3 regions of the Paenibacillus sp. KS-LC4 genome follow, and region 2 is predicted to be linked to each of the others. Evidence: predicted binding sites of a transcription regulator. Region 2 holds the regulator's gene; each other region holds the start of a gene.
The links. The regulator Rex, encoded in region 2, represses fermentation and respiration genes when NADH is low (regulators of the CRP and FNR family bind a similar motif). The targets are predictions, from matches to a motif close to TTGTGAAATATTTCACAA.
Positions count from the first base shown of each region.

Region 1: nadA (quinolinate synthase NadA) is a predicted target of Rex. The motif match lies at 2,569-2,586, and genes of this name have one in related genera.
Region 3: V5J77_RS26370 (DUF1641 domain-containing protein) is a predicted target of Rex. The motif match lies at 4,156-4,173, and genes of this name have one in related genera.

Region 1 covers NZ_CP145905.1:96,323-102,347, reverse strand. Annotated here, with positions in the region: gene nadB (L-aspartate oxidase) at 1-1,522, opposite strand, end outside; gene nadA (quinolinate synthase NadA) at 1,561-2,499, opposite strand; gene V5J77_RS00475 (ABC transporter permease) at 2,916-3,878, opposite strand; gene V5J77_RS00470 (ABC transporter permease) at 3,880-4,974, opposite strand; gene V5J77_RS00465 (ABC transporter ATP-binding protein) at 4,980-6,025, opposite strand, start outside.
Region 2 covers NZ_CP145905.1:3,606,107-3,612,131, reverse strand. Annotated here, with positions in the region: gene dinG (ATP-dependent DNA helicase DinG) at 1-2,098, shown strand, start outside; gene V5J77_RS15185 (redox-sensing transcriptional repressor Rex) at 2,095-2,751, shown strand; gene V5J77_RS15180 (amidohydrolase) at 2,723-4,033, shown strand; gene V5J77_RS15175 (DUF5590 domain-containing protein) at 4,033-4,560, shown strand; gene V5J77_RS15170 (hypothetical protein) at 4,706-5,248, shown strand; gene V5J77_RS15165 (AAA family ATPase) at 5,241-6,025, shown strand, end outside.
Region 3 covers NZ_CP145905.1:6,219,588-6,225,612, reverse strand. Annotated here, with positions in the region: gene modB (molybdate ABC transporter permease subunit) at 83-757, opposite strand; gene modA (molybdate ABC transporter substrate-binding protein) at 754-1,632, opposite strand; gene V5J77_RS26380 (helix-turn-helix transcriptional regulator) at 1,816-2,808, shown strand; gene V5J77_RS26375 (AI-2E family transporter) at 2,840-4,006, shown strand; gene V5J77_RS26370 (DUF1641 domain-containing protein) at 4,260-4,688, shown strand; gene V5J77_RS26365 (NAD(P)/FAD-dependent oxidoreductase) at 4,720-5,898, shown strand; gene V5J77_RS26360 (MmcQ/YjbR family DNA-binding protein) at 6,013-6,025, shown strand, end outside.

The DNA.
Region 1 (6,025 bases), 2.7 Mb from region 2:
CACGGTAATGCGCGCCGCGGCTCTCCTCCCGCTGCAAAGCGGATTCTGCTGTCAGCAGGGCGCATGTCAGCATATTGGCAAATTCAAATTCCTCCCGCTTGGTCAGCATCGCTTGAAAAATAGTCAGCTGGCGCCGCAGCTCCTCCAGCCCCTTCTCGAGACCCTTGGCATCGCGCTGTAAGCCCGCATACCTGACCATTACTTTTTGCAGCTTCAATCTTCGCTCCACCACTGCCTGAATCGGCACACTGCTGCGCGGTACACTGCTCTCTATTATAGGCTGAATCTCTGCATGCTCTGCAAGTTTATCAATCTTCTCGACAATCCGCTTACCGAACACGACTGCCTCCGAAAGCGAATTGCTAGCCAATCGGTTAGCTCCATGAACACCTGTCGAAGAAACTTCGCCGCAGGCGAACAGCCTTCTTATATTGGTTTCTCCATCGAGATCGGTTTTAACGCCGCCCATCATATAGTGTGCAGCAGGGGCGACCGGAATCCAATCTGTCGTCAAATCCAAACCATATTGCAAGCAAAATTCATAAATATTCGGAAAACGATGCTTCACCATATCCGGCGACTCATGCGTCACGTCCAAATAAACAAATGTTGATTTCGTTGCTTCCATCTCGCTAATGATAGCGCGGGCCACTACGTCACGCGGCGCCAGCTCCAGCTGATGGTGATAGCGTTCCATAAAACGCTCGCCTCGCGTATTGCGGAGGACAGCCCCTTCGCCGCGTACGGCCTCTGAAATCAGAAAACGTGGCGCTCCGGGATAGCATAGGGAGGTTGGATGAAACTGGACAAACTCTACATCCTGAATAAAAGCTCCTGCTCGATAAGCCATAGCAATCCCGTCACCTGTCGCTACCTCAGGGTTCGTCGTATAGCGGTAAAGCTGACCTGCACCGCCCGAGCATAGAACGGTCGCTTTGCCGCGCACGAGCAGACGCGAGCCGTCCGGCTTTTGCACAACAGCGCCCACACACTCTCCATCATTGGTAACCAAATCAATGACAAAATGGTCGTCCCATACTTCAATACCCGGCTTGGATAACGCTTTTTCCGATAGGGCTCGGACTATTTCGTAGCCCGTCGCATCCCCATTCGCATGCAAAATACGACGCTGGCTGTGAGCGCCCTCCTTCGTCAGCGCGAACTCGCCATTTTCCAAATCGAATTGCGTGCCCATTTCAATAAGCTGATTTACACCTTCCGGACCCTCATGCACGAGCACATTGACCGCATCCTCCGAGCACAACCCCGCTCCGGCAAGTAGCGTGTCCTCGCTGTGGTAAGCGGGTGAATCATCCTCCGATATGACCGCGGCAATGCCGCCCTGCGCATAGCGGGTGTTGCTGTCAAGCAGCGACTTCTTCGTAATCATCAGCACGGAATGCCGATCACTGGCCCGAAGTGCGGTAAAAAGACCGGCAATGCCGGCCCCAATCACAATAACATCCTTCTCGATTACCGGCAGTTCATCCAGCTTGATGTCTATAAGGTATCTGGGAATCATTCTAGCGCCTCCAGGCATAGGAGTAGCGCATGCTGCTCCTATTTCACGAGTAACATGCGCTCCAGGGACAAGCGTGCTTGATCCGCCACATGCGGCGGTACATAGATTTGCGGCTGCATCGTTTCAAGACATTTAACCAGCTTCTTCAAGTTATTAACCTTCATGTTCGGGCAAACCAAATATTTAGATGCAAACAGGAATGTTTTGTCCGGGCTGTCCAATCTCAGCTGATAGCCTGTGCCATCCTCCGTGCCGACAATGAACTCCTTGCAATCCGATTCCTTACAGTATTTAATAATTGCTGTCGTACTTCCGACAAAATCACCTAACTCAACCACTTCAGGGCGGCACTCAGGATGCACAACAAACTGCGCATTCGGGTGTTTCGCCTTCATTTCCTCTACATCCTTCACCGTCAACATGTCATGCGTGTTGCAGTAGCCTTCCCAGATAATCATGTTCTTATCGGTCTTCTGCTGCACATAGTGTCCAAGGTTCTTGTCCGGCACCCAAATGACGTCTTGGCCTTCAACGGAATTTACAACGTTAACCGCATTCGCTGATGTACAACAAATGTCAGTCTCTGCCTTAATTTCGGCGGAAGAGTTAATATACGTAACGACAGTCGCATTCGGATGCTGGGCTTTCAGCTTGCGAAGACCATCGACATTGACCATATCGGCCATCGGGCACCCTGCACGCTCGTCCGGTATAATGACGGTTTTATTGGGAGCCAAAATTTTAGCGCTCTCCCCCATAAAATGCACGCCGCAAAATACGATGACATCTGCATCGGTTTGAGCCGCTTTTTGAGCTAGCAAAAACGAGTCGCCGCGAAAGTCCGCAACCTCTTGAATTTCATCACGCTGATAATAATGAGCAAGAATAATGGCGTTGCGCTCTTTCTTCAATTGCATTAGCCGTTCCCGCAGTTCGCGGTTCTGCTCCGCCTTGCGTTCCAGTGCCAGTGCTTCCACAGTTAATCCTCTCCTCTTATGAGGGAAGGGCAAGCTGATTGCCCATTCCAGATATGGCTACTACCGACTTTGTGAATTGATGCACAAACCTAAAAAGTCGTTCGCCTTTCATTTAACCTTTACGGTAAATTCATTTGATAAGGTTTAATTTACTCCAGGCAGATCATGCTGTCAATGCGTTTATGACAAAAGTGTGAATTCCCTTTAAAAATAGCTCCTGACACAGCCAAACTTTCCATCATTGGCGGCTATTGTGCATAAGTGCAGCATTTGCGCACATGGTTGTCCACAAGTTATCCACAATCGTGGATTTTCTGTGACTAACCTTGTAGAGATGGTTAGAAAACAAAAAACTTCCCATGGTTTTATCATCACTTACGTGATAACCATGGGAAGCTTGAAGCTGCTTCTTTCAATTAGCGCTTAGCCGGATCGTATGGTTCGCCAAGCGAGCCTGGAGCGGAAGAACGTCCTACTGCGCCAACGAGTACAACCAGCGTCAGTACGTATGGCAGCATGTAGAAAAATTCGGTCGGAATTTGCTGCGACCAATCGAACAGCTGAGCAAAGTTCCGAATCGCTTGCGCGAAGCCGAAGAAAATAGCAGCTCCCGCAACGCCGAGCGGATTCCATTTTCCGAAAATGACAGCCGCGATAGCAATAAAGCCTTGCCCGGAGATGGTGTTATGTGCAAAGTTGCTCGTCGTTGTTAACGTAATGGTCGCACCGCCAAGACCAGCAAGTGCGCCGCTGAGCAGCACGCCGATATAACGGTATTTTGTTACGCTGATGCCCACTGTATCGGCCGAGCTTGGGTATTCGCCCACTGCGCGAAGGCGCAAGCCGAAGTGCGTTTTGTACAGCACGATATAGCTGATAATGACAAGCAAAATAACAACATATGTTGTCGGATAAGCTTTAAAGAATGCCTCTCCGAAAAACGGGATATCCGATAAATAAGGAATTTCCCATTTGTTGAACACATGAGTCAGCGTTGTCGTCTGTCCTGAGCCTTCATATAGGCTTTTCGTCAAATAAATTGCGATTCCCGCTGCCAAAATATTAATAACGACACCGACTATCGTCTGATCCGCCTTAAATGTAATGGTAGATACCGCATGTAGCAGGGCAAATATCACCCCATAAATCGCTGCCCCTACTAAACCTATCCACGGGGCAGATTCCTCATAACCAGCTTGTATCGCATAGTCGGTAATGACTGCCGCCGCGAACGCGCCAGACACCATCAAACCTTCGAGACCGATATTAATAACGCCGGAGCGCTCAGAGAATAGACCACCAAGACCGGTAAAAATAAGCGCCGTAGAAAATACAAGCGTAACGTTAATAAGCTGACCCAATATCTCCAGTGCATTCATATTAGATCGCCTCCTTACGCTTGTCTGCACGTCGTCCAAGGAATGGTTTTAAGAAAAACTTTACGATGCCATGCGAAGCAATAAAGAAAATGATCGAACCAATAACGATTCGAACGAGCTCTGGCGGTACGCCCGCTCCAAAGCTCATACCCGCAGAGCCATAGCTTAGACCACCGAATAGTACAGCGCCGAACAATACACCAATTGGCGTATTGCCGCCAAGCAAAGCAACCGCGATACCATCAAAGCCATAGCCCCATGGCGCTGCCAGAATCGTCTGATAGCCAAATACGCCCAGCGTCTCAAACACACCTGCAAGTCCAGCAAACAATCCGCTAATAAACATCGACTTTACAATGGTGCGATTGACATTAATCCCGGCATACAGCGCTGCGTCAGGGCTTTGTCCCACTGCTCTGAGCTCATAGCCCTGCTTCGTTCTCCACAGTATAATGTAAAATACACCGATACCAAGCAACGCAATGACAGTACCCCAATGCATCCGGGCATGATCCATCGCGTCAGATAACCAGCCAATCGATACGAGTGCCGACTCTTGAATCGGGTCCGATTTTTGCTGGCCTTTTGCCACAAAAAACGCACGAATAATGTAATTGGATAAATAAAGCGCAACCCAGTTCAACATAATCGAAGAAATAACCTCGTTAACGCCGCGAACCGCCTTTAAATAGCCAGTCAACGCCGCCCATAAGCCTCCGCACAGCGCTCCGACAATAATAGCAAGCGGAGCATGCAAAAACCACGGCAGGTCAAGCGTAATTCCTATGACGGTCGCACCAGTCATACCCATCATGAACTGGCCCTCTACCCCGATATTAAACAGACCCGTACGGAAAGCGAACGCAACCGCAGTACCTGTGAAGATTAGCGGAGTAATCGCACGGATAGCCTCGCCCATATCATAAGGACTTCCAAACAGCTTCTTAATCAGTGATTGGTAAGCCAGAATAGGATCAAACCCACCTGCCAGCATGGCTATTGCCCCACATAACAGACCCAAAATGATAGCCACCAAGGGGACGAGGAAGGATGTTTTATTGAATAGTTTATCCGCAATTCCTTTGACTTTATCCATGGCTGCTAGCTCCCACCTTTATTCGGCTGTTTCGCTGATGAATTGCCTGACATCAGTAGACCCAGCTGTTGATCGTCACGCTGGTCGGCATCGGCGTAGCCCATTATTTTTCCTTCATACATGACTGCAATGCGATCAGACAAAGCATACAGCTCATCTAACTCAAAGGAAACGAGCAAAATCGCTTTGCCTGCGTCCCGCGCTTCAATTAGCCGCTTATGCACATATTCAATCGCGCCTATATCTAGACCACGAGTCGGCTGTACAGCAATGAGCAAGGACGGATTTTTCCATATTTCACGGGCAATAATAGCCTTTTGCTGGTTTCCGCCTGATAAGGAGCGAGCCTTAGCTCCAATACCTGATGAACGTACATCAAACTCCGTTACGAGTTGGTTCGCAAGTTCATCTATAGCTTTAAAATCAATAAAGCCATGTTTGCCGAACTGTGGATTAAAGTACGTATCCAATACCATATTTTCGCTGAGCGTGAAGTCAAGCACCATTCCATGCTTGTGACGGTCCTCTGGAATATGGCTGACGCCTGCAACGGACATTTGGCGCGGTGTTTTATTAATCATCTCTTTACCTGATAGCTTCACAGAGCCGCCATACGCTTTACGCATACCCGTAATAGCCTGTACCAGTTCACTTTGTCCATTGCCATCAACCCCAGCAATACCCAAAATTTCCCCTGCGCGGATATCCAAAGCGACCCCATTTAAAACGAGCTTATTCTCCTCGCCCTTCATCGTAAGGTTATCAACAGATAGGATAAGCTCTCCAGGCTCTTTCTTGGTCTTTACCGCCTGAAAATTAACGTCACGGCCAACCATAAGCTCCGCAAGCTGCTGCTCATTCGTTTCTTTTGTCGTGACGGTTCGAACCACCTTGCCCCGACGAATAACCGTAACCGAATCCGCAAGCGCCATAACCTCTTTTAGCTTATGCGTTATCAAAATAATGGACTTGCCCTCTGCTGCCAAATTGCGCAAAATGCCAATCAGCTCTTCGATCTCCTGTACAGTAAGCACAGCAGTAGGCTCATCAA
Region 2 (6,025 bases):
GTTTCCTAATTATGAAGAACGCGAAGCGCAGACGGCCATGTTCCGTGAAGTGTTTGACTCGCTGGAGAGCAAACGCCATTTGCTTATTGAAGCAGGAACGGGGACAGGAAAGTCTCTCGGCTATTTAATTCCCGCGCTCTATTATGGTATCCGCCAGGATGAGAAGATAGTCGTTAGCACGCATACCATTAATTTGCAGGAGCAGCTGAGGCATCGTGATGTACCGCTGCTTAAGCAGATTTTGCCGATACCGTTTCGGGCTTCAATCTTCAAGGGCAGAGGGAATTATTTGTGCCTGCGCAAGTTTGAAAGTAAAATAAATACAAGGGATATGATGTCTCCTGTTGACGATGCGATTACAGCCTCGCAAATGGTCGTGTGGCTAGGCGAGACGGAAACGGGCGATCAGGAGGAGCTGAATTTTAGCAACAAGGGAACCGACTTCTGGTCTACCGTAGCCAGCGATGCAGATTCCTGCCTGAACCGGGCATGTCCTTGGTTTAAACGCTGTTATTATCATCGCGCTAAGCATGAAGCCAATATTGCGGATGTATGTATTACGAATCATTCCATGCTGTTTACAGACATTCAGGCCGATCATCGGCTGCTGCCGACCTACAGCCATTTGATTGTCGATGAGGCGCATCATGTGGAGGAAGTAGCAAGCAAGCATCTGGGCATGCAGCTAGGCTACTATACGATAACCAATGCGTTTACACGTATGTTTAAGGACACTCGTTCCGGGCTGCTGCCATCGCTGCGCATTCATCTCCAGCAGGAAAGCGATGAGCGGGTGCAAGGCTGGCTGGAAACGATTGATACGATTATTCCCGCCTTTACGGAAGTGAAGGAGCATTGGGAGAGGCTGTTTGAAATGCTATTCAGCTTTGTTCAAGCTTCTCCTGATGCGACGGGGGAAAACAATCAATCGGTCTACCGGTTGCGAGGCGATAGCCTCCCGGAAGGCTGGTCGGAAGTGCTCGCTGAAGAGACCAATATTCATACGGAGCTCATTCGCGTGCTGAAGACGGCTGAGAAAATGTCCGAGGAAATTAAAGATCGTATAGATGAGCTGGCTGTGCAGGCGCTTGTAACGGACTTGAATGGCGCCTTGCGCGATTTGACGAGAGTCAAGGATGATCTGCGCAGCTTTATGAAGGTCGATCAGACGACGGACGTGTTCTGGCTGGAGGCTAATATGACCTATAAGCATCGCTCGCTGCATCTTTATGCGGTGCCTATTGATGTGAGCAGCCAGCTTCAGCAGTATTTATTTGATGTGAAGGACAGCATTATTTTAACGTCCGCCACTCTATCGGTGCAAAAATCATTCCAGTTCGCTCAAGAGCAGCTTGGACTTGGCGGCTTTGAAGAAGCGGGCAGGCTGCGTACCGTGCAGTTGGCATCGCCCTTTAATTATCGTGAACAAGCGCTCGTTATTATTCCGCGCAATTTCCCTGTACTTAAAGGCTCAGCGGGAGAGCCTGCATTTATTTCCATGCTCGTCTCTTCCTTGGCAGATGCGGTGCAGCAGACAAATGGCCGAATGCTAGTGCTGTTTACCTCTTACCGAATGCTCAAGCAGGTATACGATCCGCTTAAGGCGGCGCTTGCAGCCACCAGCATTCAAGTGCTGGGTCAAGGCATTGACAGCGGTAATCGTACGAAGCTGACGCGGCGGTTTTTACAGCAGCCAGAGTCTGTGCTGCTTGGTACAAGCAGTTTTTGGGAAGGCGTTGATATTCCTGGCGAAGCCTTAACCTGCCTTGCTATCGTCAGACTGCCGTTCCAACCGCCGAATCACCCGCTGCTGGAGGCGAAGTCGGAATTGCTCCAGCGCCAGAAGCAAAATCCATTCATGAAGCTGTCCATCCCGCAAGCGGTTATTCGCTTCAAGCAAGGGTTTGGCAGGCTCGTGCGAACCGCGAAGGATAAAGGGATTGTTATAATTTATGATACGCGGGTTATTGAAACGTATTATGGCAAGCATTTTCTCTATTCTTTGCCTGGACCGAAAATTGAGCATATGCATATCGAACAAATTGTCCCGAGAATGAGAGAATGGCTTGGTGCTGAGAAGGAGGAGGAGAACGGGTGAAGCAGACGAAAATATCGGAGGCCGTCGTAAGACGCCTCCCCATTTACCTGCAAGTGCTGAACGAACTGAACAACCGGGAGGTGCAGACCGTTTCGTCCCAGGAGCTTGGCGTCAAGCTGGATTTAAATCCGGCGCAAATCCGCAAGGACTTGGCGTATTTCGGCGATTTTGGCCGCAAGGGCATCGGCTATGACGTGACGTATTTGATCGAAAAGATTCGCCAAATACTCAAGCTTGATCAGACGATTAATGTGGCGCTTGTCGGTGCGGGTAACTTGGGTCATGCTCTATGCAATTATAATAAATATTCTAAAGACAATATGAAAATTATTGCTGTGTTTGATGTGCATCCATCTAAAATAGGCTCGCAAATTAATAATTTGACCGTCATGCCGATGGATATGCTGAAACAGACCGTCGAAGAAAACAATATCCGAATCGGCATTATTACCGTTCCCGGGTTTGAAGCGCAAAACGTTGCTAATCAATTTATTGACGCGGGCATTGAAGGCTTGCTCAATTTTGCCCCTGCAATATTGAAGGTACCAGAGGAAATTCGCATTCATCATGCCGACTTTACGAAAGAGCTGCTAAGTCTGGCGTATTACTTGGAGAGGGAAAGGGATGACGATAATGAGCCAAATTTGGATTGAAAATGGACGTTTTGTAACGATGGAGGACGGCGAGCATGTGCTTCAAGGGCATATGGTTGTGACCGATGATCGCATTACATATATTGGAGCAGAGGTTCCAACTGGGCTGCAAGCCGATGTTCAGAAGCTGGACGGCAGCAAGCTTGCTTTTATGCCTGGCCTCATAAACACGCATGGGCATGCAGCTATGACCTTGCTGCGCGGCTACTCCGATGATCAAAACCTGCAAGTCTGGCTGGAGCAAAAAATGTGGCCGATGGAGGGGAAATACATCGACCTTGATACACGTGCGGGCAGCGCGCTGGCCGTAGTAGAAATGCTGAAATCCGGTACAACGGCTTTCGTGGATATGTATGACCGTATGGATCAGCTAGCTGAAGTTGTGGAACAGTCCGGCATTCGCGGCTGTCTGACGCGCGGCGTTATTGGCCTCTGCCCAGAGGATGTGCAGCAGGCGAAGCTGGCGGAAGCGATTGCTTTTGCACGCGATTGGAATGGCAAGGCAAATGGCCGTATCACGACGATGATATCGCCGCATGCCCCTTATACTTGCCCACCAGATTATATTGAAAAATTTGTGCAGGCTGCTCATGATTATAATTTGCCGCTGCATACGCATATGTCAGAATCAATCGCTGAGGTTGAGCAAAACGTTCGCGACTATGGCGTTCGTCCTGTTCAGCATCTCGACAATTTAGGCTTCTTCTCGCGTCCTGCCCTCGTTGCTCATGCTGTTCATTTGAATGACGAGGAAATTGCGCTGCTGGCTGAACGCAATGTAGCTGTATCGCATAATCCAGTCAGCAATCTCAAGCTGGCAAGCGGCATTGCTCGCGTTCCAGATTTGCTCCGCGCAGGTGTAACCGTATCTCTAGGTACGGACAGTGCGGCGAGCAACAACAATCTTGACCTGTTCAAGGAGATCAACCTTGCGGCTCTGCTGCATAAAGGCGTTTCTGGAGATCCGACGGTTGTGCCAGCGATTGAAGCTTTGCGTATGGGTACCGTATACGGCGCTCGTTCGATATGGCAAGAGGATTCCATTGGCCGCCTGCGTGTAGGCATGAAGGCTGATTTCATCGCTATTGATATTGAACAGCCGCATTTTTATCCACAGACGGATATTGTATCCCATTTGGTATATGCAGGCTCTGGCCGCGACGTTAAGCATGTATGGGTAGACGGGCGTCAGGTTGTACGGGATGGCGAATGCACATTGCTCGATGAGGAGAAAATTCGTCATGATGCCCAGGCGAGCTTCGAGAGGTTGTTGAAGGCATAATGCGGGCGAGAACGAGAAAGCCGTTTTGGACGGTAAAACGGGCTGTCTTTATTTCATTTGTTTTTGTTATCGCCTTGTTGACCGTTACGATTGTTTATTACCGCGATGTGCATAAGGAATTATGGGCAGAGGAAGCTCCAATTAAGGCGTATGCTATAGAGGCTGCAAAGTTAACGGAAGTTACAGGCATAACGAAGCAGGTGTGGGATGGCATTTCCTGGGTCGTACAAGGGAAAACCGCGGATGAACAAGAAGTTTACGTATTTCTGACAGCAGCCGAAGGTCCTGTCCTTACACTGAAACCAACGGAACATATTACAGCAGAACAGGCGGAAGCGGCTTTACAGAGCAGCGAGCCGGATGCGGCTATAAAAAGGACACAGCCGGGATTGCTGAATGGCGAGCCCGTTTGGGAAATTTTTTATAGCCGTGATGAAGCGATAACGAAATATTATTACGCTTTTTATTCATTCCGTGACGGCGTATTTGTGAAGCAATATCGTTTAGTCGGTGACAAAGCGTCCTAGCTGTAAATGCTGCTTTAGCTGTAACAGTTGGAATTGCTGGCTATTATTACACCCCCTCATTCAGAAGACGATGTGATATACTTTCGTGTATCGGAGTTGATATACGCGAAGTATATCACCGTCATTTTGAGAGGGGGATTTTTCGATGTTCAAACTCAGGTTTATGCCGATTTTGCTAACAGCTGCTGCGTCTGCCCTCGTTTTGTTTGGAGGCTGGCTCATTTATCATCAGGTTGCCTTTGCAGCTCCGCTTGCCAAGGCGGTTGATCAAATAGAAGGCATTAAATCATCGGGTACACCTATTATGGATACGGACCGTATTACTTTTCCGCTGACGCTTACAGCCGGAGCGGATTTAAAGCATGTATATGAAACGATAGTCGAGCAAAGCAAAGCTGTCGCCAAGAGCCGCGACATTCAGCTCGATATAGCGAATACCGATTCGAATGCGAAGCTGGATCAGCTGTGGTCGTCGTCCTTATTCAAAGTGGCCGAAGCGATGGAGCACAAAAACTATTCTGCTATTCCAGATACACTTAAAGCTTTGGCAGACGCACATTCTGGTGTGGAGGCTATTACCGATATTGATGATAGCAATGTCTATATTACGCTGAAAGATGGCAATGCTACGAAGTATATCATCCTTCCGCGGGTTGCCCCGCAGCTGGAGGTGTCCAGTTATGCGTAAATACAGCATCGAGATGGCGATTGGCTTTGTCCCGGTATTGATTGCTTTTCTTATATTTGTAAATGTGAATTTAATGCCTTTCGTACTGCTTGTGCTGATCGCCGCTGCTGTCGCGTATTTAGCGACGGGCAGAGGAAAGCTCGCGCATGCTTCCGGAACGAAGCGGCGGAAGGTGTCTGACAGCATACCCTTCTCCTTTGAGCAAATCGGCGGACAGGAGCGTGCCAAGCAGGAGTTGATCGAGGCGCTTGATTTTCTCGTCCGTCATGAGGAACTGAGCAAGCTTGGCATTCGGCCCTTGAAGGGGATTTTGCTTACGGGACCGCCGGGAACCGGGAAGACGCTAATGGCGAAAGCCGCAGCTCAATATACCGATTCGATTTATCTGGCTGCCTCCGGCAGTGAATTTGTAGAAATGTACGTCGGCGTTGGCGCTGGCCGGATACGCGATTTATTCAAAGAAGCCCGGACGAAGGCGAAAAAAGCGGGTAAGGAAAACGCCGTTATTTTTATTGATGAGATCGAGGTAATCGGGGGCAAACGCGACGGCGGGCAGCATCGAGAATATGATCAAACGCTCAATCAGCTGCTCACGGAAATGGACGGTATTCATGCCGATACAGCGCCGCGGCTGCTCATTATTGCAGCAACGAACCGGAAAGAAATGCTCGACAGCGCCCTGCTTAGGCCCGGTCGGTTCGACCGCCATATTGGGGTAGAACTGCCAGACAAAAAAGCGCGCCTTCAAATATTGAATATCCATGCGGCTAATAAACC
Region 3 (6,025 bases), 2.6 Mb from region 2:
GTAAAGCACTAATTTCAAAACAAGCCGCGTTTCTCTGCTACAGAGAAGCACGGCTTGTTTTAAGTGTATTTTTTCTACATGGCTATTCGGTCTTTCTTCGGGTAAGCGCCAGCATAAGGAAGGATATTAACACAATGGCGATTGTCCAAGCCCAAGCCATCGTCATATTTCCCCCGTCTACGGCGACGTAGATTGCGGTTGGTACCGTCTGCGTAACGCCTGGAATGTTGCCAGCAATCATGAGCGTAGCGCCGAACTCACCGAGCGCTCTGGCGAAGCCGAGTATATAAGCGCTGATGAGTGATGGCCATACAAGCGGCAGCGTAATATAGCGAAAAATCTGCCACGAGCTGCCGCCCATGGAGCGGCCCGCATCCTCCAGATGATGATCTACTCCTGAGAAGCCAACCTTCATCGTCTGGTAGACGAGGGGGAAGGCAACGACAATGGAAGCGATAACCGCCGCCCACCAGGTGAATATGACGGGTGCATGAAACACCCATTCAATCAGCTTGCCCATCCAGCCCCTGCGGCCCAACAATACAAGCAGCAGGAATCCAACGACTGTAGGCGGCAGCACGAGCGGCAGCATGAATAGCGTTTCAAGCAGCAGCTTGCCTTTAAACTTTGCTTTCGACATCCATTTTGCAATGAGGACTCCAAGCAAAAGGGTTACAACACTCGATAGCAAGGCAACCTGTAGAGAAAGCCGGATCGGCGTCCAAAATGCGGGCCAATCTATACCTGCCCCAATCATTGAGCTGCGGAGAAGCCGTATTTAGTAAATACGTTCATCGCATCGGCTGTTTGCAGGTAAGCATAAAAAGCTTCTGCTGCGCTTTGATGCTTCGTGTCTTTCACAATACCGATTGGATATACAATGGGCGTATAGGCTGTTGGATCAACGGCAGCGGCGATTATGACTTTATCGGAGGTCAAAGCATCTGTACGATAGACGAAACCAGCGTCTACATTACCTGTTTCTACATATTGCAGCACTTGGCGCACGTCTTTCGCTTGGACTAGCTTGGATTGCAGGCTGTCCCACAGCTCAGCGTTAGTCAAAGCTTCCATTGCATAGTTGCCGGCAGGAACGCTTTCTGGAATACCAATTGCGATTTTGCCAAGGGTATCTTGGCTGAGATCAGCTATAGCTGCTAATTTAACTTTGCTGTCAGCTCCCGTTATAATAACGAGCTCATTGGCTAGCAGCTTCTTTTGCTGATCCTCTGCGATAAAGCCGCCTTCAACGAGCGCTTTCAGGTTTTTGGAAGAAGCCGAAAGGAACAGGTCCGCTGGAGCACCCTGCTCAATTTGCTGCTGCAACGCGCCAGAGGCGCCGAAGTTAAAGTTCAAGGAAACGGAAGGATTTGCAGCTTCATAAGCTTGCTTAATTTCTTGCAGCGCATCCGTCAAGCTGGCAGCGGCGGAAATGGTTAGTGCTACGTTTTCGGCGGGTGCGGCAGCTTCACCGGCTTGCGGCGATGCCGATTGTACAACAGCAGCGTTAGGACTGCTTGTGCTGGTATCCGTTGCAGCCATTCCGGTATTGCTCGCGCCACATGCCGCACATACTAGCAGCACAGCCAACATGAAAAACAGTACAGCTGGTTTTTTGAAATATGTAAACATAAACTCTCCTCCAAATATAGTTTATTATATCTAATTATATCTAAACATCATTATAGACTGGTCGCAATTGTACTGTAAAGGGAGATGGGATGTTTGAAATATATTATGTTACAATTAAGGATGTAAAAATAACGTCCAAATTTTGCCCGCAATCTAGGCTGAGCGAGGTTAAGGAGATCCAATATGTCCGCTGACATCTCATATACAACGGAAGAAATCGCCAAGCTATTAAAAATTTCCAAACTGACGGTTTACGATTTAATTAAAAAAGGAGAGCTGCCATCCTACCGGGTAGGGAAGCAGATGCGAATTGATGCTTCCGATCTGGAAGCATACAAGCTGCGGGCCAAAGGCCTTCAGTCTAATACGCCTGCCAGCAAGCCAGCGGCTCCCCAGCATCAAGGTACTCCATTCGCGTACACACAGAATTTATCGGACAGAGGCTCCACTTCAGCTGCCGCTGGCCGGGGACGTTCCATCGTCATTACCGGACAAGATATGAGCCTAGATATTCTAGCCAAGCATATCGAGCGAGAGGGCTTGGGGCTGCGTCCGCTGCGCTCCTACGTCGGCAGTATGGATAGCCTCGTATCCATGTATAGAGGGGAATCTGATATTGTCAGCACACATCTGCTGGATGGCGATACAGGGGAATATAACGTTCCCTATATTCGTAAACTATTGATTGGAGCACCTTATATCGTTGTGCATTTGCTGACTAGAAGTTCGGGCTTATTCGTGCAGAAGGGAAATCCGCTTAAGCTGGCAAGCTGGGCCGATTTGGCGAAGCCGGGACTGCGCCTCATCAACCGCGAGCGCGGTGCCGGCGCACGCGTGCTGCTCGATGAGCAGCTGAGGCTGCACCAAATTCCAGCAACTTCCATAATGGGCTATGACCAAGAGCAGTCGAATCATCTTGGAGTAGCTGCGCAGGTTGCGTCAGGAGAGGCTGATGTGGGTATTGGAACGGAGAGGGCCGCAGCGAACGTTTCCGGCGTTGCCTATATTCCGCTTGTTAAGGAGCAATATGACTTGGTTATGTTGAAGAAGCCGGACAATCAAGTTTTTATTGATGCGGTCATTCGTATTTTAAGGTCGCAAGCCTTCAAGCAGGAGCTGGGAGCTATCGAGGGGTATGATTTGACCCGTACCGGGGAAATTACGGCGGAAAGCTGAGAATATCAAAAGCAGGAAGAAGGAACAGCGGATGAACCATTTTAAAACAGGAACAGAGCGGTTTGTACAATTTGTTTTAAATAATAAATTTGTTATATTTCTAATCGTGCTGCTCCTGGTAAGCTTGAATATTTTCGTTATGAGCAAAATCTCCTACGTGTTCACACCGCTCACTGTATTGTTCAAGACGGTTCTGCTGCCGATAATTTTAGCTGGTGTGGCTTATTATTTGCTAAATCCGATTGTTGACTATTTGGAGACGAAGAAGGCTCCGCGCATTTACTCTATTTTTGTAATTTTTGCAGTCATTTTGGGCTTGCTGACGATATTGCTGACGGTGGTTATTCCCATTGTCAGCACACAGGTCGTAAGTCTGGTCGAAAATTTGCCCGGCTATGCGGATCAGCTGCGAACGAAATTTGATGAGCTGATGCACAGCGGCGACCTGCGGGAAATTGGGCGGTGGCTTAATATAAATCCGTCAGATTTGAGCGGCAATATTACGAAGCGGGGAACGGAGCTGTTAAATGGCGTATGGCAAAGTGTAGGTTCATTCGTAGGGGCACTTAAAGATGTTGTGCTTGCGGTCATTACGCTGCCGTTTATTCTGTTCTACTTATTGAAGGATGGCAAGAAGCTGCCGAATTATATTGCTGCGATACTGCCAACGAACATGAGAGTGCACACGAAGCGCATTATGGGCGAAATGAACGGCCAAATCAGCAGCTATATAAGAGGGCAGATTATTGTGAGCTTCTGTATTGGCCTGCTGCTGTATATCGGTTATTTGATTATTGGACTTGAGTACTCGCTGGTGCTAGCGTTGATCGCTGCTTGTACTGCCATTATTCCGTATTTGGGGCCAGCTATCGCGATTACGCCGGCGCTCATTGTAGCGATGGTAACCTCACCTGTTATGCTGCTTAAAATGATTGTGATCTGGACGATTGTCCAGCTGATTGAAGGAAAGTTTATTTCTCCGCAAATTATGGGAAAAAGCATGAAGATTCATCCCATTACGATTATTTTCGTCATTTTAACTGCGGGAAATTTGTTTGGCGTGGCGGGCATTATTTTAGCCGTTCCAGGCTATGCAGTGCTGAAGGTTATCGCAACGAATTTTTTCCATTGGCTACAGGCGCGTTCCCCGCTTTATGCGGCAGAGGAAGTGAATGCGGATAATGATTTTAAGCTATAATATAAGCATTATAAAACGGAGGACTGCTCGCAGAAGCAGTCCTTTTATTAAAATATAATAAAGGATCTAAAAGTTGTAATTGCAGTTTTTGTCGTAAAGGAATAAAATGAACATGAGTGTGGTCAAGTCCCTCTAATTATGCACCCTTATTGTGAAACATTTCACAAATTCAGGCTTTTTTCAGAGGAGGCTTGCCGTTGTAACGGCGTTTAACTAATCATGCAACAAACAACGCAAGGGAGGCATTTTTCGTATGTCGGAAACATTAACAGAGCAAGAAGTACAGACGGGATCTGTACGTAGTGAACTGGACGTTCTGGAGCAATTGCTTAAACCGGAAATCCAAAGCTCGCTGAATCAGCTGGTAGAAAGCTTGCCTAAGCTTGCTGAAATGGTTACTTTGATGACCAAAGCTTATGATGTAGCAACAACTGTGGCGAATGACCAAGTGCTTATGGGCGACATGAAGCATGGTATTGAGGAATTCGTTAAGCCGATTACGGACAAGGCTAAGGGCATTGCATCGGCTGCTGTAGAAGCAAATGATCGTGCACAAGCAGAGCCTACGACAATTGGTCTGTTCGGCATTCTCAAAATGCTGAAGGATCCTCAGGTTCAACAAACATTGCGTTTCGCGCAATCGTTCCTAGATGTATTGGCTGAGCGCAACAAACAACGTTAAGATCGGATCAGAATGAGAACGGAGGAACAGTATGTCTAAGCATATTTTGATTTTGGGTGGCGGATATGGCGGTTTGCTGAGCGCACTTACAACTCGCAAACATTTATCCCCCGAGGAAGCAAGCATTACCGTTGTTAACCGTATTCCATCTCACCAAATCGTAACCGAATTGCATCGTCTGGCTGTTGGCGGCGTTCATGAGAACAACGTTGCCCTGCCGCTGACAAAGCTGTTCAAAGATAAATCCATCAATTTGGTTATCGACACTGTCGACAAAATTGATCCGGATCAGAAGCAAGTTCATCTTTCGAGCGGTGCAAAAACTTCCTATGATACGCTTGTTATCGCTCTTGGCGGCGAAACGGCATTTTTCGGCATTCCAGGCCTTGAAGAGAACAGCCTGACGCTGAAATCGGTTGAGGAAGCTAACCGCGTGAGCGCGCACATTCAAGAGCGCCTTGCTGCGTATGCAAAATCGAAAAACAAAGCTGACGCAACGATCGTTGTTGGCGGCGGCGGCCTGACTGGTATTGAGCTGATCGGTGAAATTGCCGACATGCTGCCAAAGTGGTGTGAGCAAAACGGCGTAAACATCAGCGAAGTATCGGTATATAACGTTGAAGCAGGCCCGTCAATCCTTGCTGGATTCCCTACGGAGCTTGTTGACCGTGCGAAAGCAAGCCTTGAGAAACGCGGCGTTCAACTGCTGATGGGTATTGCGGTTACTGAAGTAAAAGGCAATGAAGTTATTTTGAAGGACGGTCAAACGCTTGTGGCTAACACATTCGTATGGACTGGCGGCGTTACAGGCAACCCTGTCGTAGCAAACTGCGGTATTGAAGTGAACCGTGGCCGCGCGACAGTTAATGAGTTCCTGCAATCGACTTCGCACCCTGACGTTTATCTGGCTGGCGACAATGCAGTTGTATTTAGCCCAGATGGCCGTCCATATCCGCCAAGCGCACAAATCGCATGGCAAATGGGCGAAGCAATCGGCTACAATCTGTTCGCACAATCCAAAGGCTTGCCGCAAAAATCGTTTACATTCGTTAACTCCGGCGTTCTTGCGAGCCTTGGCCGCAAAGATGCAATCGGAACAATCGGCGCAAGCCAGCTTCGTCTGAGAGGCACTGCCGCTTCCCTAATGAAGGAAGCAAGTAACGTTCGTTACTTGTCGCATGTTAACGGCTTGTTCTCGCTCGTTTACTAATTTATTTATAAATAACCATAATAAGTTCTCGTTTAAACGGCAGCAGCTGTTTAGGCGGGAGCTTTATTTTTTTGAACGGAAGATGGTACGATAGGAAGAAAGGGGACAACGACCATGGAACATTATG